Regions from separate parts of the Companilactobacillus sp. FL22-1 genome, predicted to be linked through region 2. Evidence: predicted binding sites of a transcription regulator. Region 2 holds the regulator's gene; each other region holds the start of a gene.
What was found. The regulator Rex, encoded in region 2, represses fermentation and respiration genes when NADH is low (regulators of the CRP and FNR family bind a similar motif). The targets are predictions, from matches to a motif close to TTGTGAANTANTTCACAA.
Positions count from the first base shown of each region.

Region 1 (6,006 bases), on a different contig from region 2:
ACATAATTAGGAACGACGCCATACTTTTGAATTAAATTAGCAGCATTTTGCCATAATCCACCATCACCATTAGGACTAGTCAATAATGAATTTACCTTACGGTCTTCAATTGGCAAGTTTGCCGTCTCAATAATCTCTTGATAAAAATAATTGCTCTTTTCCAATCGATCCCAAAATGAAAGATAGTTTTGAGACAATTCAAAGTCTTTTAAATTATTTTTAGTGGCAAATTCTGTCCGCAAAGTATTCAAAGCTGCGAATAACCAGCAGCGTCCCGAATGCTTCTGATTCGAGACCTTTCCAGTGTCAACCGTGATATTAAAAGACGGATTCAAAATCGTCTTTGCTTCAGGATTCTCTGTCGCAGCGTAGATACCTACCTGGGCAACAGAATTTTTCAAAGCATTATTCGTTACATCTTGATTTAAGTTCTGTCGAAAATCTGCTAAAATCTCTTTATTGATTTCTTTTGTCAATTCAATCACCTCGTTGTTAAACTATATTACAACATTTCTAATTATATTGGAGAAAAATTATGTCTGAAGTTATTAAAATTGCTTATTTGTATGAAGATTTAATGAATACCTATGGAGATAGCGGCGATGTTAAAATCTTAAGCTTCCTTCTCAAAGAACAAGGTTACGAAACCCAAGTTGACAATATTAGCTTGAATATGGAATTTAATGCTTTCGATTATGACTTTCTCTTCTTCGGTGGTGGTCAAGATTTTGAACAATCAGTAGTCGCCACTGATATTCAAAGACATCGCCAAACCATTAAGGACTACATCGAAGCAGATAAACCTATGCTTTGCATCTGCGGCGGTTATCAATTTCTTGGCAAATATTACGAAACTAGCAGCGGTCAAACTATCCAATGCTTAAACATATTACCGTTACATACGGTCTTCAAAGCTGATAGCCGCATGATCGGTGATACCGAATATAAGACTGAATGGGGAACTGTACGTGCTTTTGAAAACCACAGCGGTCGGACTTATTTTGACGATAAGAAGATGCTCAAGCCATTCGGTCAAATGATCGAAGGTTATGGTAATAACCCTGATGAAAAGCAAGAAGGTATGCGTTACAGAAACGTTATAGGAAGCTATTCGCATGGTCCTATTCTTAAAAATGAAAACGTTGCTCGAGCAATTGCCGACAAAATTATCGTTGCTCATAAGGAACGCGTTGGCGTTACAAATTAATATAACGGTTGAAAAAGATTTTTACTTTATGAAAAAGCCTCACTAGTCTGGTGAATATACCAGAACAGTGAGGCTTTTATAATTTAATAACTAATAAATCAAACACTTCCATATTCCATTTATTAATTAAAAAGTGAAATTTTATAACATCTAATAACACAACACAATTTTAATAAAAATGAATCGCTAATTTAACTGTATTCCAATTTGTTTTTGTAAGGCTAAGCGAACTATCCTATCTGCCACAACCACGTCCAGAGCTGCTGTTCCAACGGTCTTAAAAATTGTAATATCCTTCTTATTTTGACGTCCGGTTACCTCACCATTTATAAGTTGACCAAGTTCCCCAGTAATATCATTTTTTGAAATTACACCAGTTTTTAATGGCGTAATAATATCACCAGCTTCAGCCAATACACCATCATTTGTATCCACAAAGATTTCTTTAGCTCTTATTAAGGCAGCTTCTGGAATTTCATGCATTTCTTTGGTATAAGCACCTACTCCATTAATATGAGCTCCATCTTTGATCATATCACCGTTAAATGTTGCCTTACGAGAAGTTGTGACAGTAGTAATAATATCGACTTCTTTTAGAACACTGTTTATTTCGACAATGCTTTCAAATGTTGTTGTAAATTTCCCTGAAAACTTTTCTGTTGCTTCATCACAGAAAGACTCCGATCGCTTCTTATCAATATCAAAAACATAAACCCTTGTAAGATTTCTTACAGTTAACATTGCCTCTAGTTGTGACATTCCTTGACCGCCTGTACCTATCAGCAAGGCAGTTTTAGAATCCTCATTCGAAAGAAGCTCTGTTGCAAGACCTTGCACCGCTCCTGTTCTTAATTGAGTTAAATATGTTCCATCCAAAACAGCATTTACAATTCCAGTTGTTGCATCTAATACAATCATAGTTGCTGGAACACTTGGTAACTTCTTGCTAATATTTTCGGGATATACAGAAACAATTTTTTGACCTAAAGCTGGTTTATCACCACTAACATAACCAGGCATGTACAAACTTTGACCACTATGTTCAGCAATGTCAATGTTGGTTCGCAAAGGAATATTTGCTTTTCCCAATGAATATAAACTCAATGCTTCTTTATCTGCATCAATTGCGTCTCTCATTGTGAATACTTTCTTAATATCTGCTGCTGATAAATAAATCATTCTTTTACCTCCTCAACATTTTCCTTCTCATTTTTGTTCCCTAAATAAAGTGAAATTGCTGAGTATAATAAAACGGCTACAACAACCCACTGAATAATAGCCGTATTTAAACTCTTAACTAGAAAGACGGCAATTAGAACACCAATAATACCAAAAACAGAAAACATTGTAATTTTTCTTGAATAGTCATTTAATTTAATAAATTGCATACTACCAATAGATACTGAGAAAGTACAACCACCCATCATTATTGGGAAGGCAGCAACTGGATTCATCCCCATGGCATATACAGTTGCCATAGTTAATGCATATGATCCAATACCGATATTATTTAATGCTCCGAAAATAAACATCAGAACACCTGTCACAATGAGTTTCCAACCATATAACTCTGTTGCAGTTCCATTTGAAGGAATTAAACCAAACTTACCACCAAGAATTAAAGCAGTGGCTACCAGTAGACCCACTATAACAAAATTTCGAATAATTCTTTCAGAAAGCTTAACAACAAATCGAGGTCCAATATAAGCACCAATCACTTGGCAGATAATACAAACTAGTAATGTCTTAATACCAACAGATATGTTAGTAATATACGCTAAAGACATAACAAATACTGGAATAACACACTGTGTATTCAAGGTTCCTGGCAATTTTTTCATTGTAACCCATTTTGCTTTAGGATATAGAGCAGTGGAAATTGCAAAATCTGAAATTCCAAATGTTGAAAGAAAATAAATAAATATCTGTGAAATTGGTGTCCAAATATTATTGGCCGGTTCGGCTAAAACTTCACTTTTATGTTTCCATAAATCTTTACCAAGCATAAAAATATATGTAAAATTCACTACAATAATCGCACCTAATAGAAAATAGAGCATCTTGTTTTACCTCATTTTTCATCAAAATAGATATTGCGAACTCCTTCTAAATCTTTACCAAACACTTTTTTAGCTTCTGCATCCAAAAGTGACAACGTTCTTAAATTATAAGCATCATGTAATACATATTCCTGAGCTAAAAAAACCATTGAGCTATTTTTTGTCGTTACTACACCTGTATTAGTTGCCTTATTAGGTAGTTTCCCGTAAGTAACTTCATTTCCATCACTTACAATATTGATCCACCTGCCGCCATAATCCAAAGTTTTATCCGATTCAAAAAGATGCTTATAAAATCGATTAAATGGTAATGAATAACTATTGTGATTACTAAACAATATAACCACAAATTTATGTAACCGCTTTTCCGCATTTGACAATGCACTGATAATCTCAGGAGATAAGTCCTCTGAATAAATTTGGACAAATAATGATTTCTCAGCATTGTTTATTTGGTAAAGAACTTTTTCAAACACCTGCGCATATGAATCAATTAACCAAATTGACTCTGGTTTTGTGACAGTTCCTAAATCTTTTAATGAGACCTCGATATCATCTATATGTTCTTTACTATCATTCTTCAATTTACTAATTAATTCTTTCACAGGTAAAGACTTATAGAGTGGTGTTTCATCAGCAGATTTCAAAACTAAACCTTTATCCTCTAATGAAGATAACAAGTTATAAATTTTAGAACGTGGAATCCCTGATAATTTACTAATCTTATAACCTGTCGATGCGTCCATCTGTAACAGTGTTATATAGACCTTGGCTTCGTTATTTGTTATTCCAAAATTATTTAGTAAGTTAATTTCTCGATCCATTTTTGTACCTCTCAAGGATAGTAGCTACCATCTGTGACTACTATATAACCTCATATTAATTTTGTCTATTATTTTGTGATTTTTTTCTCTATATATTTCTCACAATATTTTAAATGTGCTTACTCCTATTTATGTTTTGGCCCATAAAATATCTATAAAAAAAACACCACCAAAATTATCCAGTAGTGTTTAAACCCAAATTTAAAATTAAATTTTTTAAAAATAAACTTTTAATCTAATTATTGTAAGGCTGCCACTTGGCGAACCATTGCTAATTCTTCATCAGTCGGAATCAATAATACTTTGATTGCTGAGTCAGGACCGCTAATCAAGCCTTCATTACCAGCTTCATTTAGCTCAGGGTCTAGCTTGATATTGAAGATTGATAATTCATCAATAATTTGTTGACGCAATTCTAAATTGTGCTCACCGATACCACCGGCAAAGACTAACGCATCAGCACCATGCAATTCGGTTAAATAGCTTCCAGCATACTTAACGATACGGTTGATAAAGATTTCGATTGCAAGTCTGGCCTGTGGATTCGTTTTTTCTTGAGCTTTTATCTCACGCATATCAGGTGAAATCCCTGAAACGCCTAACAATCCTGACTTTTGATTCAATAACATCATAATTTCATTAGGATCAGTTACTTTTAATTCCTGCATTAAATATGGAACTAAAGCTGGATCAAGATCTCCAGCCCGTGTTCCCATCGTCACGCCAGTCAATGGTGTAAAGCCCATTGAAGTATCAAAAGCCTTGCCATTCTTAACCGCTGCGAGTGAGGCTCCACTACCTAAATGCATAGTTACTAAATCCAATTGATTCTTATCTTTTTTCAACAGTTCAGAAGCTCTACCTGTGAGATAGCCATGAGAAATTCCATGCTCACCATAGCGCCGAATCTGATATTTCTGCGTAATTTCATAAGGCAAACTGTAGATAGCATTCTTTTCAGGTAAATCAGTGAAAAACTGACTGTCAAAAACGGCATACTGCTTTACGTTTGGCAAAGTCTTGGCCATCGTCTCAATTCCCTTAGCCTCCATTGGATTGTGCAAGGGAGCGAAATTACTTAGAGCCTTTATTTGTTTCAAAACTTCTGGCGTTACTTCTACCGCCGATTTGAAGACTTGTCCACCAGCTACCACACGATGTGCCACCGCTGTGATCTCATCTAAATCTTGGATTATTTCTAAACGTTGTAGCTCGTCAAATACCATCTGAGCCGCTTGTTCTTGGCCTAAATTATCGACCGTCGTTTGATACTTTTGATGATCGCCATACTTTATTGTAAAAATTGAACCTGGCATACTGATCCGTTCTACTAAACCGCTTGCCAAAACAGTCTCCGCAGGCATTTCAAACAACTGCCATTTTAACGAAGAACTTCCGGCATTGATGACTAATGTTTTTTGCATTGAAATCACACTCCTACATAATAGAATACCGAATTTTCTGAAAATATGCTGTTACTTTTACTTTATTTGCTATAAATCTACTTAATTGTCTAAAAATTTGTTAGATTTCAAAATAGCAGTTGAAATTGCCGGAGCTAAAATAATAGCAACGACCATTTCTGGTATTCCATTAGTACCAACGATTACGAGCAGAACTTTATTCAAAAGATCTGTTTGAGTGGCATAAGCTTGGGCCATCGCACTGGCATACATTACTCGCATCAGTCCCAAAACAAGGATGGTATTCGTCAAGGAACCTACGGCAGAGGCGACTGCCATTCCCAAAACCTTTTTGGTCGTATGCTTCTTAAACCACAAGTAAATTAATCCCGCTAATAGTCCCACCATAATTCGGGGTAAAACCGCGACGATTGGATTAGTGAAAACAGTTGTATCGATAATCGAAGTGGGACTGGTGAACGCACGAACCATCGTTCCAATACCCCAGACCA
Region 1 is NZ_JBINJY010000011.1:68,223-74,228, reverse strand. Features, by position in the region: gene ACG72T_RS10085 (C1 family peptidase) at 1-485, opposite strand, end outside; gene ACG72T_RS10080 (type 1 glutamine amidotransferase) at 536-1,207, shown strand; gene ACG72T_RS10075 (ornithine cyclodeaminase family protein) at 1,394-2,386, opposite strand; gene ACG72T_RS10070 (sulfite exporter TauE/SafE family protein) at 2,383-3,267, opposite strand; gene ACG72T_RS10065 (TrmB family transcriptional regulator) at 3,279-4,091, opposite strand; gene ACG72T_RS10060 (acetate/propionate family kinase) at 4,331-5,515, opposite strand; gene ACG72T_RS10055 (ECF transporter S component) at 5,597-6,006, opposite strand, start outside.
Region 1: ACG72T_RS10065 (TrmB family transcriptional regulator) is a predicted target of Rex. The motif match lies at 4,165-4,182, and genes of this name have one in related genera.

Region 2 (6,006 bases):
TATTGTGAAGTTCGTCAACAGCGGCGTTTGTAGCCTTTTCGATACCTGTTCTGATACCAACAGGGTTAGCACCGGCTGTAACGTTCTTCATACCTTCTTTAACGATTGCTTGTGTTAAAACAGTAGCTGTAGTAGTACCGTCACCAGCAATATCGTTAGTCTTTGAAGCTACTTCGGAAACTAACTTAGCACCCATGTTTTCGAAGTGGTCTTCCAATTCAATACTCTTAGCGATTGTTACACCATCATTTGTGATTTCTGGTGAACCATAGCTCTTTTCAAGAACAACGTTTCTACCTTTAGGTCCGATTGTTGTCTTAACTGTGTCAGCTAGTTTGTTAACACCATCTAGCATCTTTGAACGTGCATCTTCTGAAAATTTAATTTCTTTAGCCATTAATTTTCACACTCCATAATTTAAAATATATTTTTTCTTGTTTAATTTCGATTAATCAACGATTGCCATGATATCTTTTTCATGAAGGATCAAATATTCGTTATCTTCGTATTTAACTGTTGAGCCTGAGTACTTGTCAAAAAGAACTTTGTCACCCTTTTTAACGTTCATTGGCAACTTAGTACCATTATCAGCAACTAAGCCTTCACCAACGGCAACAACCTCTGCTGTTTGAGGCTTTTCTTTAGCGTTGTTTGCTAAAACAATGCCACCGACTGTCTTTTCTTCTTCTTTATCGACTGTTACAATGACTCTATCTCCAAGTGGTTTTAACAATTTAAATACCTCCAATATATTACCTTAATGTTTTTTTAGCACTCAACTATCTGTTGTGCTAATCACAAGTTTTATATTAACATTATATTGTGAAGTTGCAAGTATTTACCTTTAAAAAAATGGAGGAAATTATGTCCTATCGTACAAATCAGTTTTTCACATTGCTGGCCTATATTTTGTTGCTGTCAGTTGGTAGTTTTTTATCGATCCTCAAAATAACTGGCACAGCATATTTTGCCACAATCACCGTTGCGGCTTTGGTCGTTACTGGAATCATGATGTATTTGGTCAAACAAAGTGGTCCATTAGAGTTTGAGAAAAAAACTGACCTGAATCATGCTCTCCAATGGATAATTATCGGAACCTTGGGGGCATTGGTCGTTCAATTTGGAATTGGCTTTGCGGATAAATTAATTTTTCACGTCAGTACAGAATCACAAAATACGCTCAACTTGTTATTGATGGTCAAAGCTTATCCATATTACTTTCTTTACGTTATGATTGCCGCCCCTATCATGGAGGAGATCATCTTCCGGCGCGTCTTCTTTGCTAACTTGATCAAACCAACTAATATTTACGTTGCTGCGATTATCGCTGCGTTTCTCTTTGCTTTTATGCATCAAGACACTCGGTTCTTAGTATATGTCTGTATGGGACTTTGGTTCTCATATGTTTACTACAAATCTCAAAATATTTATATCAGTGCCGGCAGCCATATCGTTATGAATGCAATTGTTTTAACTTTGCAGATCATCTAAAAAAAAGCCTACCGATTTTTCTCGGCGGGCTTTTTGTGTGTGTTTAAATTGTTTCTAACTACACGGAGTTTTCTCATCAGTCCCCACGTGTATAAGCTGCAACGTACTTGGCACGTTTTTCTTCGTCAAATTCCTTCTCACTTTTGGCAATAATGACGGTCGCAAGTGAATTTCCGACAACGTTAACGGCAGTACGTCCCATATCTACGAGACGGTCGATACCCGCAATGAAGGTCAAACCTTGCATTGGTACACCGATAGTCGATACTGTGGCTAGGAGTACAACAAACGATGCTCCAGGAACTCCGGCCATCCCCTTAGATGTTAACATCAATACCACCACAAGGGTAATTTGTTGCCCTAAAGAAAGGTGAATATTATACGCTTGAGCTAAGAATAAAGCGGCTAAAGATTGATAGATAGCAGAACCATCTAAATTAAAAGTATATCCGGTCGGAATAACGAAAGATACGATTCCCTTTGATGATCCATAGTCTTGCATCTTTTTCATCATCTTTGGTAAAGCAGCTTCCGAACTGGCAGTAGTAAAAGCTAACATAACTTCATTTTCGATGATCCTAAATAATTCATAAAATCTTACGTGGAATAAGTGTCCTACGGCAGCCATTATCACAAAGACAAAGAATGCCATCGTTGCGTAAGCTATCACGATAAAAAGTGCCAAAGGTTTCAAAGAATTGAAGCCCATTTCTCCAACTGTAACTCCAATCAAAGCACAGACACCAATCGGTGCTAAACGCATTACCCAGTTAGTAACTTTAAACATAACATTGGCAACGGCATTCAGCGTATCGGTGATAATTTGACCTTGCTTGCCGATTGAAGCTGTTCCTAATCCAAACAGAACTGAGAAGAAAATAATTGGTAACATGTCACCCTTACCGAGTGATGCAAAAATATTGGTTGGGATAATACTCATGAGAATCGACCAAATTCCCGAATGTTTAGCTGTTTTGGCAGTAGCAGCATATTGACTAATATCCGAACCTTTTAGGCTGTGAATATCAATATATGTACCAGGATGCGTAACATTAGCAACTAAAATACCAATAATGATCGCTAATGTTGTCATAATCTCAAAATAAACTAAAGTCTTTAAACCGATCCGACCTAATTTTTTGATATCGCCCATATTGGCAATACCCACGGTCAAACAGGAGATAACAATTGGCAAAACAATCATTTGAATCATTGAGATAAACATAGTCCCAATGTTCTGCATTACTTGAATGGCGGCTTTATTTTGATAAAAAATTTGTCCTAAGACAATTCCCAAGATCAGGCCAATAATAATTTGCCACCCTAAACTGACTCGAAAAAATCGTTGTTTCTGCAATTTTAAGTCCCCTTTTTTGAAATCTTAATTTTAATTATAGATGACTTTTTAAAGAATGGGGAATTGTTAACGGTTCCAAATTAAATATTTTTTTATTTTATTAAAATGTACGAACTAAATAAATAGTCTTTACCAAGATAGTTCTACTTTTGCTTAAATTTTCATTAAAAAAATACAGAATATACGGATTTATTTTTCCGCTATTCTGTATTGATGAACGATTTTTAGTTTTTTTCTTAAAATTGAGTTTACTTTTCGCCAGATTCTGAAGCGATGATATCCAAGTCACCTGACAAAGTCCAAGCATCAACTGTGGCTGGAACAATCAAGTGGATACCCTTCTTCAAATCATAATCTTGGCCATCAACTGTAATCTTACCAGTACCATTTAGAACTGAGATCAAAGTGTATTTGCCAATTTGATGGTGAAGCTCAACAGGTTCTTTGATCTCCCAGTGATAAACTGAGAAGAATGGTGAAATTGGTGGTTGAACAAAGGTTGTGAACTTGTTTTGGCCGACTTGTTTGGATTCAATATCAAGTTGAGGATCTTTATGAGGCACGGTAATAGTATCCTCAGATTGTTTGATATGTAGATCACGTTTCTTTCCAGTAGTCTTATCAACCCGATCATAGTCATACAAACGATATGTTGTATCACTGCTTTGTTGGGTTTCTAAGACCATGATCCCCTTATTTAAGGCATGAACCGTTCCACTTGGTACATAGTAGAATTCGCCCGCCTTAACTGGGACTTTTCTCAAAAGATGATCCCAATCGCCTGATTCGATCATTTGGTCAAGTTCAGCTTTATTCTTAGCATTGTGACCATAGATCAAATATGAATTAGGCTCAGCATCGATGATATACCAGCATTCTGTCTTACCTAATTCATGTTCATGCTCAGCTGCATAGGCATTGTCTGGATGAACTTGAACTGAAAGACTGGCTTCAGCATCTAAGATCTTAGTTAACAAAGGAAAAACTTTGCCTTCTGGATTACCAAATAATTCGCTGTGATTTTTCCAAAGGTCATCAACATATTGTCCAGCAAATTCGCCATTTTCGACTTGTGATCTACCATGTGGATGTCCAGAAATTGCCCAACATTCACCAATCGTGCCATCAGGAATATCATAGCCAAACTTAGTTGCTAATTTTCTGCCACCCCAGATTTTTTCGTGGAAGACAGGTTTCAAGAATAATGGTTCACTCATTATAATTCCCCCCAAAGGATTTTAATTTGTTTCTTCTGTCATTGACTTATCACGGTCTAAGAAGAAGATCAACGTCTGCAATTCATTTGCCAAATCGACATAATGAACGCGGATACTACTTGGTACATTGATAATAACCGGTGTAAAGTTTAAGATACCGCGAACGCCAGCCTCGGCTAACTGATCAGCGGTCGTTTGGGCAGCGTTAGATGAAACTGTCAAAATGCAGACATCGATCTGTTGCAAGTTAAGTTGTTCTTTCAGTTCGCTAATATAGTAAACTGGTACGCCACTCTTAACTGTACCGACAATTTCCTTATTGATATCAAAAGCTGCCGCAATTCGCACATTATTAGTCCGAGAAAAGTTATAATTTAGTAAGGCGTTACCTAAATTACCAACTCCCACTAATGCGACGTTGGTTCGTTTATCTTGATTCAAGAGCTTCTTAAAGAAAGCCACTAAATCGTTTACATCGTAACCGTAGCCACGTTTCCCAAGTGCACCTAGATATGAGAAGTCACGTCTAATTGTAGCACTATCTATCTTGACCCCTTCTGATAATTCGCCAGAGGAGATTTTTTTTGTGCCTTCATCCTTGAGAAATTGAAAGTAACGATAATAAATTGGTAAACGCTTTATTGTTGCGTTTGGAACTGTTGTTTTTGTCATAATTTACCACCATATGTGTGTCATTTCACTAACATTTATAGTAAATAAAAATCCAAAAAAACGCAATACGTTAAACCTATAAAGGCACAAATTATTAATTAATGATAAAATTGTGAAGACATAAAGGAGTTATATTTTGATTTTATTACAAGCACAGAACATTACGAAAAATTTTGGTACCAAAAAACTTTTTTCCAATGTCAGTTTTGAAATCCAAGACAATAGCCGAATCGGTTTAGTTGGACGTAACGGCGTTGGAAAATCTACTTTGCTGAAGATCATTTCAGATCAAGAAAGTTATAACAGCGGCAATATTGCGTTGAAAAAAGACACCAATATTGGCTATTTAGCACAGGATTCAGGTCTGAACAGCGATAATCAAATTTTCTTAGAATTGGAAAAGGTATTTGACTACCTCAAAGAACAAGAAAAAAGGATGCACGCACTTGAAGAAAAATTAGCTGATCCTAATGCTGATGATTACGAAGATATCTTAAAACAATATGATCAACTACAAAATACTTTTCGCCAAGAAAATGGTTACGGTTATCAATCAGAAATCCGCAGTGTCCTAAAGGGCTTCGGTTTTGAGGAAGAAGTTTGGCAAAATAAAGTCTCGACGCTTTCTGGTGGTGAAAGGTCACGTTTAGCGATGGCTAAAATGCTCTTGGAACACCACGATATCTTACTCTTGGATGAACCGACCAACCATTTGGATATCAACACGGTTGAATGGCTAGAAAATTATTTAAAGGGCTATCGAGGTGCTCTAGTCATCGTCTCTCATGACCAGTACTTCTTAGATAAGGTCGCCAATGAGATCGTCGAGATCAATCAGCATTCCTCAACTCACTATTCCGGCAATTATAGTTTCTACCTGCAAGAAAAGAAAAAGAATCAAGACATTGCTTGGAAACATTATGAAGAGCAACAGGCTGAAATCAAGAAGGCCGAAGAGTACATTCAAAAAAATATCGTTCGTGCATCAACTACTAAGATGGCTCAAAGTCGTCGTAAAAAGTTGGAACATATGGATGTTTTGGAAAAACCTGGCAGTGACCAAGGCTCAGTCCACTTCTCATTCAATATCGATAAAGAAAGTGGTAATGACGTGCTTTTGGTTAAAGATGCAGCCATTGGCTATGATGATCAGATCATGTCTGAGCCAATCAATCTGGATGTAAAAAAAGGTGAACGAGTTGGTATCATTGGTCCTAACGGAATCGGCAAGTCAACTTTTCTCAAATCAATTTTGAATAAGATACCTTT
Region 2 is NZ_JBINJY010000009.1:69,304-75,309, reverse strand. Features, by position in the region: gene groL (chaperonin GroEL) at 1-397, opposite strand, end outside; gene groES (co-chaperone GroES) at 449-733, opposite strand; gene ACG72T_RS08820 (lysostaphin resistance A-like protein) at 865-1,491, shown strand; gene ACG72T_RS08815 (cation:dicarboxylate symporter family transporter) at 1,568-2,848, opposite strand; gene manA (mannose-6-phosphate isomerase, class I) at 3,097-4,065, opposite strand; gene ACG72T_RS08805 (redox-sensing transcriptional repressor Rex) at 4,087-4,737, opposite strand; gene ACG72T_RS08800 (ABC-F family ATP-binding cassette domain-containing protein) at 4,874-6,006, shown strand, end outside.

Region 3 (6,006 bases), on a different contig from region 2:
CGATCATCAATTCGTTCGTCTGGACACCAATATCCATCCCGATAGCGGTAGCCATCGTAAAAATCGTATCGACACCATCAATATAAAAGAAATAAGCCACTAGAAACCAAGCAACTTGCTTATATCGCTTGATATGGCGGACAGTTTGAATCACACGCTTGAAACTATCTTTCAATGGTGCCGCATTATCAGTTACAAAGTATCGCTGTTGAACGTTCTTTTGTAAAGGTAGATAAAAGATGATCCACCAAACTGCGGCGATCACAAAACTCCAACGAGCAATACCTGCGCCATCTAATCGGCCGAATCCATTCGTTAACTGCAAAATTAAGAAGAACAAAAAGGCAATTACCCCGCCTAGATATCCATAGGCATAACCATGGGTTGAGATTCGATTCATCTCTTGGTCATCTGCCACGTCGATCAAAAAACTATCATAATATAAGTTACTGGCCGAATAACCAATTGCGGAAAAAATATAAACTACTAGTAATAGTTGCCACTGCTGAGTTGGTACAGCTGCCAGGCCAAAGGTCATAATAATGCCTAGCCAGCAAAAAATATTCAACATTTTCTTTTTGAAATTAGGATAGTCAGCCAAAGCTCCTAAAAACGGTGCCAATAATGAGACCAATAAAGTACTAAAACTATTGGCATAGCCCCAAATTGCTGTCGATCCAGCTGCCGAAACATGTTGCGTCTGTGCGATGGATTTAAAGTAGACTGGCAAAACTGCCGTGGTCACAATAATCCCATACGCCGAATTAGCCCAATCATAAAAAATCCAACTCCATTGCTCTTTATTGATTCTCACGTAAACAACCCCTTGTTTGTAATGATATCTCAGAGCCTTCTCCCCATTATTCTTAGTATAGACCAGTTCAGCAGGGCTTTTTATGGCGAACTTCGAATAAAAGATAATAAAAAAATAAATAGTACTTATAAACATAATTCGATTACAAGTACTATTAGTTTTTATGTATTATTTACTTTCGATTCCTTTTCCGACATAAACATCTTGTAAGACTTGTTTCAATTCAGAAATCAAAGGTTCCTTAGGATTAGTGAATGAGAATTGATCGCCAAAAGTTGCTTCAGCTAAAGTATCAAGCTTACTATTAAAGTCTTTTTGATCAATAAAGTTATCTTTAAGACTTAGTTTGATCCCGACTGCATGGGCCAAATCAACAATTTTCTTGACTAGAGCGTCCTTTAATTCTCGCTCATCTTTACCTGTCAATCCAATATATCTAGCAATGGCAGCGTAATCTGAGTCAGCTCTAAAGCTTTCATAAGCAGGCCACATTGTCATCTTAGTTGGTTGTTCAAAATTGTAATTGATCACTTGTGGCAAGGCAATGATTGAAGCTAGGCCGTGCTTGATCCCGTATTCATTCGTTAGGACATCAGTAATTGAATGTGCAACACCTGCAAAGGCATTACCATATGATAAGCCAGCTAAGGTTGAAGCATTGTGCATTTCAGCTTGAGCATCCTTGTCGCCACTGATAGCTTTTTCTAAGTTGTCAAAAACTAATTTGACTGCTTGAAGTGCTGATGGTCGAGTATAATCTGAGGCCATATTAGCTACGTATGATTCAACGGCATTGGTCAATACGTCCATCCCTGATTCAGCCATGATATCTTGAGGCATCGTCTCGACAAATTGAGAATCAATGATCGCTACATCAGGAGTCAAAGCATAGTCAGCAATTGGATATTTAGTTCCGGTCTTTGTATCGATAATTGAACTAAATGGTGTCACTTGATCACCAGTGCCAAAGGTTGTTGGAATAGCAACAAATTGTGCTTTTTCAGGCTTAGGGAACTTATAAGTCCGTTTTCTAATATCAATGAAGCCTTGTTTTGCACCGAAGAGATCAACATCTGGATGCTCATAGAACAACCACATATCTTTGGCAGTTGCCATGGTCGTGCTTCCACCTAAAGCAATGATCGTATCAGGCTTGAACAAATTCATTTGGGTAACGCCACGTTTTACGACATCCGTTGTCACAATATTATCAACGTCTGAGAACATTGAATATTCAACGTTAACTTTGCTGCGCTTCAACTCGTCAGTAATCGTATCCACATAACCTAGTTGAACCATCACAGGGTCACAGACGATAAAGGCACGTTGCATTCCTTCAAGATCCTCTAAGTAACGGACAGAAGTCTTTTCATAATAAACTCTTGGTTGTTTGATCCATTGCATATTATTTCTCCGTTTTGCTATTGTCTTAATGTTAAGCAAATCAAATGAAGATACGTTATGAGAAATAGAATTCTTACCCCATGAACCAGTACCAAGTGTCAATGAAGGGATCATTTCGTTATAAAGATTACCGATACCACCGATGGTAGCAGGAGTATTAACTAGTACACGACTAGCTTTCATCTTAATACCAAATTCAGTTGCTAAATCTTCATCCATCGTATGAATTCCAACGGTGTGACCTAAGCCACCGAAGTGCAAAAGCTCATCGGCTTTTTGGAATCCCTCTTTGTGACCTGCAACCTTATAAACAGACAAAACTGGTGAAAGCTTTTCTGCAGAAAGTGGCTCATCAGGACCCACCTTGCTTAATTCTACTCCGAGTACTTTCGTATCAGCTGGAACCTTGATACCAGCAAGTTTGGCAATATTCAACGCTGATTGACCAGCGATAGGACCTTTGACTCCACCTTCGGGTCTAAACATTGCTTCAGCCAATTTCTTGTAATCAGCTTTCTTGAGGAAGAACACTTTATTCTTCTCAAATAATGATTTAACTTCAGCATAAATATCTGCATCAACAATAGCACTGTTTTCCGAAGCACAAACCATTCCGTTATCAAAAGTCTTCGAAATCATAATATCATTAACCGCACGCTTGATATTAGCGGTCTTTTCAATATATGCAGGGCCATTACCAGGACCAACACCTAAAGCAGGCTTCCCAGTTGAATAAGCAGCCTTAACCATACCAGGACCACCGGTGGCCAAGACACTAGCGACTCCGTCGTTATTCATCAAGTATGAAGTTGCTTCGATACTTGGTTTTTCGATCCATTGGATCACTCCTTCAGGAGCACCAGCATCAATAGCGGCTTTTAACATGACCTTTGCGGCCGCAACAGAACATTTTTGAGCTTGGGGGTGGAAACCAAAGATGATGGGATTACGTGTTTTCAAAGCAATCAATGACTTGAACATTGCTGTTGAAGTTGGATTGGTTACAGGCGTAACGCCAGCTAAAACACCCAATGGTTCAGCGACTTTGATCAAACGGTGTTCTTTATCATTTTCAATGATACCAACCGTCTTATCACGCTTAATTGAATGCCAGATCTCTTCTGTCGCATACATATTCTTAATAACTTTATCTTCAACTAGCCCACGGCCTGTTTCTTCATAAGCCAACTTGGCTAATTCAAAGCTGGCATTTAATCCAGCAATCGCCATTTGATGAACGATATGATCAACTTGTTCTTGAGTAAAACTATCCATAACTTTTAAAGCTTTTTGAGCTTTAGAAACCATGGCATCGATCACAGGTTTTACAGCTTCTTTTTCATCAACTTTTGTATCTTTGGAACCTTTCAACATCTGATTACCTCCAAGATTGAAACTATATTTGTTAACTAATTCACGTTTTATCTTATCACTGTGTAATCTTTGTTCAAGCGTTTTATTTCAAATAATCAATGAAAACGTATCCACGTTGATATATCAACACCCAATCAGCTATTTTGATTGGAATACATTTTTCACATCAAAAAAATCAGCCATTTTATTGTGAATGTTTCTTCACAAAGTGGCTGATTTCAAGCATTGTTCTTTCACAAAAAAGCGGAACTGAAAGTTGATTCAGCTCCGCTTGTGAAATATTTTTTTATCTAAACATGGTCTTAGTTGCACGAGCCATGACTTTTGGATCTTTTTCATAATGATGCATTGGTGTCATTTCTGAAAGCGGAATGTTGAGCAATGTGTAGACAGCTCTTTGAGCAGCACGGAATGAATACTGTTCAGTAAAGACCATATCGAATGGTTGTTCACAGAACTGACTGATGAAGGCCAAATTCTTACTGTGTTCTGGAACGACATCAGGACGATCGCCGACAGCTCTTTGATTGAACAAAGCACTGGCATATGGCATGTGAACTGGAATTACATTGACAATGCTGTCCATGATTTCTTCTTTATGGTTAGCAATGTTATCTTTACTTGGATCAACCGCTGCCAATTGACCAAGGAATTCTTCCAGCATTTCTTTACCAGTCATTTCAATGATTGGCTTTTGAACATAGTCACCATTTCTTCTTGGATACATGAAGTAGCCCCAGAAGACTGATTCGTTAGGTTTTTGAGCCTTAAAGTGTGGTTGATGGTGTACCACGATCGACATCAATGGTGTACTGTGAATCCAAGTATTCAAGGCATTACCTGGTTCTTGTTGAGTAATCCGAGCAATTTCGTTAACTAAATAATGATTATTCGTTGTAACGGTGAAACTCATCCACTCACTTTGAGTCCGGTCATTGAAGAACTTGTCTGGATTACCAAGTGAATAGAACTTCTCGGCTGCTTTCTTCCAAAGCATTGCACTAGGTGCGTACTCCATATTCTCTTTCACTGGGGTATTGAAATCACCGATTGATGAACTGTCAGTAATTGAACCATTAGTATCAAAGACTAGGTCATTTTCGGCAATGTCAATATGTCCCTCTTTGTTGTCGTTATCAACTTCTTCATACTTGATACCAGTAACGATAATGTCATCTTGGAGTGGTGTGTCCTTGAATTCCAAATCAGTAACTTTACGGTTATTGATAAAGGTTACGCCACGATCTTCCAAGTACTTGCGCATTGGCAAAATAATACTTTCATATTGGTTATAAGGTGTTCTTGTGACACCTTCCAAAGTATTGATACGGCTGAATTCCAAAATCATTCGATTCATGTAACGACGTAATTCCATAGCTGAACTAGCACGTTTGAAGGCAAAAGTTGTTTGCCACATGTACCAGAAATTAGTTGTGAAGAAGTGTGGTGTACTTTCGAACCATTCAGCAATACTGATGTTGTTCAAAGTCTCTTCGTCTTTTTCTGGCGTCAACATCAATTTACTTAACAAATAACGTTCTTTGTTCGTAAATTGCATATGTCTGTAGTTGTCTTTGTTAGGTTTATTACGAGGTCCGTCATCATCCATCAAACGTCCCACATCATGTGTTGGATGTGCATGATCAAAATTCAAAATATCGTCTGTTACTGTTTGTCCTGGATGATCCAAGGATGGTACCGAACGTAAAAGATCCCAAAGGTTCTCATATGTCTCTTCATTCAACATACGTCCACCTTTAGCCAAAAATCCTTTACTATTGCTCAAAGCTTCGTTGCTGTACTCTGTTTCATAGTCTTTAACAGGTGCACCATCGTTAGCTCCGTGTGTTTCTAGTCCCATCATCGTAATTTGATTTCCGGTAAAGCCACCATCACGAATTAAATAAATACCGGCCGCTAGATTACCAATACCAGTACCAATCATGTAGGCTTTTCTTGTCATAATAATTTACCTCCATTCAAATTCTTCTATCTGCTTTCTCGTCTATACACCCTAAATATAGCAGTTATATCAAAAAAGTAAAGGCTTTCATAAACGTTTTACTTAAAAATTTCAATCTAGTTTTTGGGAAAAAAAAAGGAATCAAAACAAATTAAATTTGTTTCGATTCCTTGATGATTAATTACTCAATTTAGTTAGTCGAACGACATCGCGAACAATCATTAACTCTTCATCAGTTGGAACAACCATCACCGTGACGGTTGAATCATCTGTACTGATTACACGTGTTCCAGTGCCATTTTCATTTTTATCTTTATCAATTTTTATACCCATATAGTTAAAACTATTGGCTATATCAGCGCGGATTTCGGCGTTGTTCGTTCCCGTACCAGCGGTGAAAATTAAGACATCTGTCCCACCAAGCAATGCAATGTAGGAACCAATGTATTTA
Region 3 is NZ_JBINJY010000012.1:45,584-51,589, forward strand. Features, by position in the region: gene ACG72T_RS10575 (MFS transporter) at 1-814, opposite strand, end outside; gene adhE (bifunctional acetaldehyde-CoA/alcohol dehydrogenase) at 983-3,592, opposite strand; gene ACG72T_RS10585 (oleate hydratase) at 3,879-5,555, opposite strand; gene ACG72T_RS10590 (acetate/propionate family kinase) at 5,733-6,006, opposite strand, start outside.
Region 3: adhE (bifunctional acetaldehyde-CoA/alcohol dehydrogenase) is a predicted target of Rex. The motif match lies at 3,621-3,638, and genes of this name have one in related genera.

Region 4 (6,006 bases), on a different contig from region 2:
CTGCGATGGATGATCTAGGTCTCAAGTACTACGAAGCCGAAGGTGAAGCTGCATTCTATGGTCCAAAGCTTGATGTTCAAACAAAGACTGCTCTTGGAAATGACGAAACATTGTCAACTATCCAATTAGACTTTATGCAACCAGAGAAGTTCCAATTAACATATGTTGGTGCCGATGGTCAAGATCACAGACCAGTTATGATTCACCGTGGTATCGTTTCAACAATGGAAAGATTTATCGCTTACCTAATTGAAATGTACAAGGGTGCTTTCCCAACATGGTTAGCTCCAACACAAGTACGTATCATTCCTGTTAACCAAGAATTGCATGCAGAATATGCTAATGACATTCTTGCTAGATTACGTGCTAAGAATATCCGTGCCGAAGTCGATGACCGTGATGAAAAGATGGGTTATAAGATCCGTGACTCACAAACAATGAAGATTCCATACACAGTCGTTGTCGGTGATGAAGAAGCTAAAGACGCCACAGTTTCTGTTAGAAAATATGGTGAAGATGATTCTGAATCAGAAAACGCTAAGATGTTCGTTGACAGTGTTGTTGCAGACATTGCTAACTACAGTCGTAAAGATGTTACAGATAAGTAAACAAAGAGTAAATTAACAAAGATTCCCAGTGAATTGATCATTAAAGGCTGTACGATAAATAGAGTTGATAGGCACTTTGCCATCAACTCTATTTTTGTATACCATTTATTAATATAGTTATTTTAGAACATCAAAAAAGACATCACTCTGTCCTTTAGATGTTCTACCCTCTACAGCTTCACAATGAAAGGAATTTGAATGATGCCTCTAAGCAATAAGTCTATACGAATTTAGAGTACTTCATTAAAAACATCATCAAAGATGCATGTTATTCTTTATACTTATTTTTCTTCCACTAATATTGGTAATATCCGAGATTGTTTTATCGATATCATAGATATCATCAAATGCCGATAGATAAATCCTTTGACCATTAGTAAGAATAATATCGAAAAAGTACTTGTCAGTAAATTCATTCAGTGCTGATCCAACAACATAATAACTCGCAGCTATAGCACCATCAGGGCCTATTCCTTTTGGATCAGAAAGACCTTTATTGACTTCAAGAGAAATTGAACTTATATCATTAATATTAATTGAAATAGTTTTAATGAAATCAGGGAAAAATATGGCCAGTATTCTTTTTTTTAGACTATTGTAATCGCAATATTGAATACCATTCTTGGAAATCTCCCAGTAGTCAAAATACTTTTGGATATTCAAAGAGATAATACTGGAAGTAATTATAATACTTAATAGCCCAAAGATAAATCCTATCAAAAGATCTCTTGAAATCAAATAACAAACCATGCCAATACATACTCCAATAACTAGTGATATTAACAACGGAATGTAGTTAATTTTTCTACCAAATTTTCTAGTCATTATTACCATCATCCTTTAATTTCATATTAATATAATTCATAAACTGAGAAGCACTTGAATCAAAATAGTTTGGGTAGTTATATTTATTTAGGTATTTATCAAATTTGCATGCGGACATGTATTTCTCATTCATAAACAGCAAATTTTCTATTAATGCATCAATATGCAAACCTTTATCATTTATCAAACTAAATTGGGTTGTAGTGTTTTCCGTTTTCTTTCGATTCTGTAGAATTTCTACTAAAGTATTCCTTACTTGAATCTTTATTTTTTGAATTTTTATTAAATACGTGAAATAAATATCATCCATACATTCTGGATATTCGTCATGCAACATCGTAATATATCGATCAGCGGATTTGAATTGTCCTATTTTAATAAAAAGCTTTATAACATTTTCAATCAATCCCAGTTGATATTCACCATTATTCTTAGATATTCCATTTAAGCAAATTTTTATCAAAAATGAAGGTGATAATACGTCCATTCCATCTCTGCACATAATGATTTGATCCATCATTATTTTTCAATAAGGCAATACATGGAAATCCTAAAACTGATAAATTGCTTTTTTGGCTAAAACTATTAACTTTAAACAAAGTGGTATTAATATTAAAACCTTTTAGAATTTCACACATTCGTTTAACGTTAATTCCAACAAAACCATCATAATATAAACTATTAAACTTTGAAGTATTTACTTTAAATCCTTGTGATTTTAACAATGTACATATTGCAGCACATCCACAATCCTTTTTCCTTGTTGTAGAACATGAGAATATGTAAGTTGCATTAAAGTCCCCCCCTTCACTTTGTTTATACTTTCACATTAAATCTATTCCTGTTAGTCTATTATGTCAAATATATCAATGATGTATATTTTCTTATAAAATCACTTGACGAAAAAGGTCGCTTCACTGGGATTTTTTTGAATCAAATTATTCTTATAAAAAGTATCAAAAATCAAAATAAAACTAAACTAAGAAAAGCACCTGTGAAAAGATATAAAGATTTTTAGTTTGAGAAGATTGATATATCAGCTTTGTTCACACTTGATGAACAGATGTTTAAATATCATATAACAATATTTGAGATCTGATTATTTTTGAAAAATGATAATTGTGAAATTAAAAAAACTTTTTCAATGAAGTCGCTTGCCAGGTCTGGTTCTACAAATTATTGAAGATTGTGAAAGGCTTAAGTCGCTTGTCAAGCATATATGTAAGCGTTACCATTTAGCTGTAATCAGATAGTTATAGTCTTCACAAAGGAGTGCTTAAAAATGCAAATTGCTGTAATTAAGGAACAAAAAGAAGGAGAAGGACGTGTCGCAGCAACTCCAGAGAATGTCCGTAAGATGGTAGATGCTGGTAATGAAGTCCTCGTTGAAAAAGACGCTGGAGTCGGTGCTGGCTTTACAAATGAAGAGTATGTTGCTGCTGGCGGTAAATTGGTTAGTCATCAAGATGGCTGGAAGGCTGAATTGATCATTAAAGTCAAAGAGCCAGATGCTGAAGAGTATCAATATTTTAAACCAGGACAAATCATTTGGGGCTTTCAGCACTTAGCTTCTTCGAAACCAACTGTTGAAGCGATGATGAAGGCCAAAACAACGGCCATTGGTGGCGAGACGATTGTTAAAGACGGCAAATTGGAATTACTAGCACCAATGAGTGCGATTGCGGGCCGTCGTTCCGTTATCATGGGAGCTTACTATTTGGAAGCTCAACATCAAGGAGAAGGAATCTTACTACCGGGAATTCTGGGTATCGATGCTGGCCGAGTAGTTATTTTTGGTGGTGGTAATGCTGCCGTCAATGCTGCTGAACTGGCTTTAGGAATGGGAGCTTCAGTAGTTATTATTGAATTAAAAGATAACCGTCTCAAATTCTTGGAAGATAAATTTGCCGGTCAAAAGTTCAGAGCTGTGAAGTCAAATGAAGAAAACTTGGCTCGTGAGATTAAAGATGCCGATATCTTTATTTCTACGATTTTGATTCCAGGATCGAGACCACCTAAGTTGGTCAAGGAATATATGGTTAAGTCGATGAGACCAGGTAGTGTGATCGTTGATGTCGCAATCGATCAAGGCGGAACCGTGGAAACAATCGATCATCCAACTACGATTGATGATCCAATCTTTGTAAAAGACGGAATTATTCACTATGCAGTTCCAAATCAACCTGGTGCAGTTCCTCGGACAGCAACGATGGCTTTAGCAAAGGGCAATATCAGTTATCTTTTGGAAATTGCGGCAAAAGGCATTGATGAAGCGATTAGAACTGACGACGCATTGGCCTCTGGAGTCAATCTTTATCAAGGACAGATAACCAATCAAGGTCTTGCTGATTCATTGGAATTGCCATTTACAGATTTAAAAGTTAAGTAGATCTCTTAAGATTTACTAAGGCGGGGAGGTATTAATAATGATTAAAAGTAGTATCGATAGCATTGTCAATATCCAAGATATCGAAGAGGCTAAAAGTATCGTCGGTAAATATGCTCGGAAAACGCCACTAGTACAATCAATGTTTTTGAGTAGAAATGTCGTTGGCGGGGATGTTTTTCTGAAATTAGAAAATATGCAACTGACAGGTTCATTCAAATTTAGAGGTGCTAACAACAAAATTAATCACTTAACTCCAGAAGAACGTCAACGTGGCGTTATCACCGCTTCAGCAGGTAATCACGCCCAAGGAGTAGCCTTGACAGGACATCTATTGGGAATCGACACCACTGTAGTTATGCCCAATGAAGCACCTCAAGCTAAACGTGATGCTACTCGTGGATATGGCGCAGAAGTTGATATTCATGGGGCAACTTTTGACGACGCTCACGAATGGATGAAGCTGCGGGCTCAAAAGGAAGGCAAGACAATTGTCGATCCTTTCAACGATAAATATGTTATCGCTGGTCAAGGAACGATTGGTTTGGAGATTCTGGATGATATTTGGGATGTGGATACCGTGATCGTACCTGTTGGTGGCGGCGGACTGATTTCGGGAATCGCCATCGCTTTGAAATCATTTAATCCTAATATTCATATCGTTGGAGTTCAATCAGAGAACGTTCACGGAATGTATGCTTCTGTTGAAGCCGGTCACATTACCAAACATCACGATGACTTTACTTTAGCTGATGGTACGGATGTTGCAGTTCCTGGAGATATTACTTTCCCAATCGTTAGTCAGTTAGTCGATGAGATCGTCTTGGTCAATGAATCGGAGATTGCTCAAGCCATGAAAGACTTGTTGCAAAGAACCAAAGTGGTAGCCGAAGGGGCAGGAGCATTGCCAGTAGCAGCTTTGGAATCGCGCAAGATCGACCAACGTTGGTTGAAGAACAAAAAGATTGTCGCAATGGTATCTGGAGGCAACGTTGACTTGAGTCGAGTTTCTAACATCATTGATCATTTCTTCAAACCAGTTAAGGCAGATGGGGGTATCGGCTGATCAAGAAGATTTTTGACCAAAAAGCTTGGAAGCGTCTATAATAGGGATGATTGAATGTGTACTCAAAGAAGGCATGATAATCATGGATGCAAAAAGCAATAACTTGATTCAAAGTCTGGGCTTAGCTTATAAGAACCAGGCAATCAAGCAGAATTTGGAGCTAAAAGAATTGATTGGTGATTGTGCAAGATCCTTGATGGGCAACAACGATGATAAAGTTTATTTTGAAGTCGTGGCAAAATTGTCGCATGGTTTGGTCAAATGTTACCAAACACAGCATCAAAAAGTTCCCCAGGAGATCGAAGCTATTTATCAACAAATAAAAAAAGACGTTCCACTCAAGAGTGTTGAGGGGAAGCGTCTGCAAAGACAATTTATCGCCGATCATCTTTCAGCTATTTTATAAATATCTTCTATCATATGAAGGGATCTCTTAAATTGAGATCTCTTTTTTCGTGCTTAACGAATTTAATTTGGGCACTGATGATATTTTGGGCGTTATGGTCAGAATAACGCTCAATTTTTGTATCGATTTCTCGCAGGTTATCCTTTAAAACTTGTTGTTGAGCTTCAACATTTTGCTTATGTTGTTTTAACATTTTCCTGCGCTGATCAATGGAACTAGTACCTTGCATACAAAGTTGAATATATTGTTTGATATCTTTTATGGGCATGCCGGTGTTTTTTAGACAACAGATGGTTTTAATAAAGCCAAAGTCAGATTCCGAAAAAACCCGATAACCAGCATTATTTTTGGATACAAAGGGTAAAAGGCCTTGCTTATCATAATAACGAATCGTAGAGGTCGCTAAACCAAAGTATTGAGCGACTTCTTTAATTGAATATGTTTTTTCCATAAAATAATTTCCTTTTCCTATTGCTTTAAACCATGGTTTAAGGTTTATGATCACGATAAATGATATTTAAGAATAATTCAAGAGGTATAGTTATGAAGAAGGTATTAGTAACTGGTGGAACTGGTTTTTTAGGATTACAAATCATTATGCAACTATTGAATCAAGGATATGACGTTAAAACCACAATTCGTAAGGATTCAGGACGTCAAAGAATCATTGAAGTTTTGGAAAATAATGGAGTTAAAAATATTAATAATTTATCAT
Region 4 is NZ_JBINJY010000002.1:48,076-54,081, forward strand. Features, by position in the region: gene thrS (threonine--tRNA ligase) at 1-608, shown strand, start outside; gene ACG72T_RS01690 (hypothetical protein) at 864-1,433, opposite strand; gene ACG72T_RS01695 (hypothetical protein) at 1,426-1,896, opposite strand; gene ACG72T_RS01700 (cysteine peptidase family C39 domain-containing protein) at 1,865-2,215, opposite strand; gene ACG72T_RS01705 (alanine dehydrogenase) at 2,716-3,822, shown strand; gene tdcB (bifunctional threonine ammonia-lyase/L-serine ammonia-lyase TdcB) at 3,860-4,885, shown strand; gene ACG72T_RS01715 (hypothetical protein) at 4,968-5,291, shown strand; gene ACG72T_RS01720 (MerR family transcriptional regulator) at 5,302-5,742, opposite strand; gene ACG72T_RS01725 (NAD-dependent epimerase/dehydratase family protein) at 5,835-6,006, shown strand, end outside.
Region 4: ACG72T_RS01705 (alanine dehydrogenase) is a predicted target of Rex. The motif match lies at 2,684-2,701, and genes of this name have one in related genera.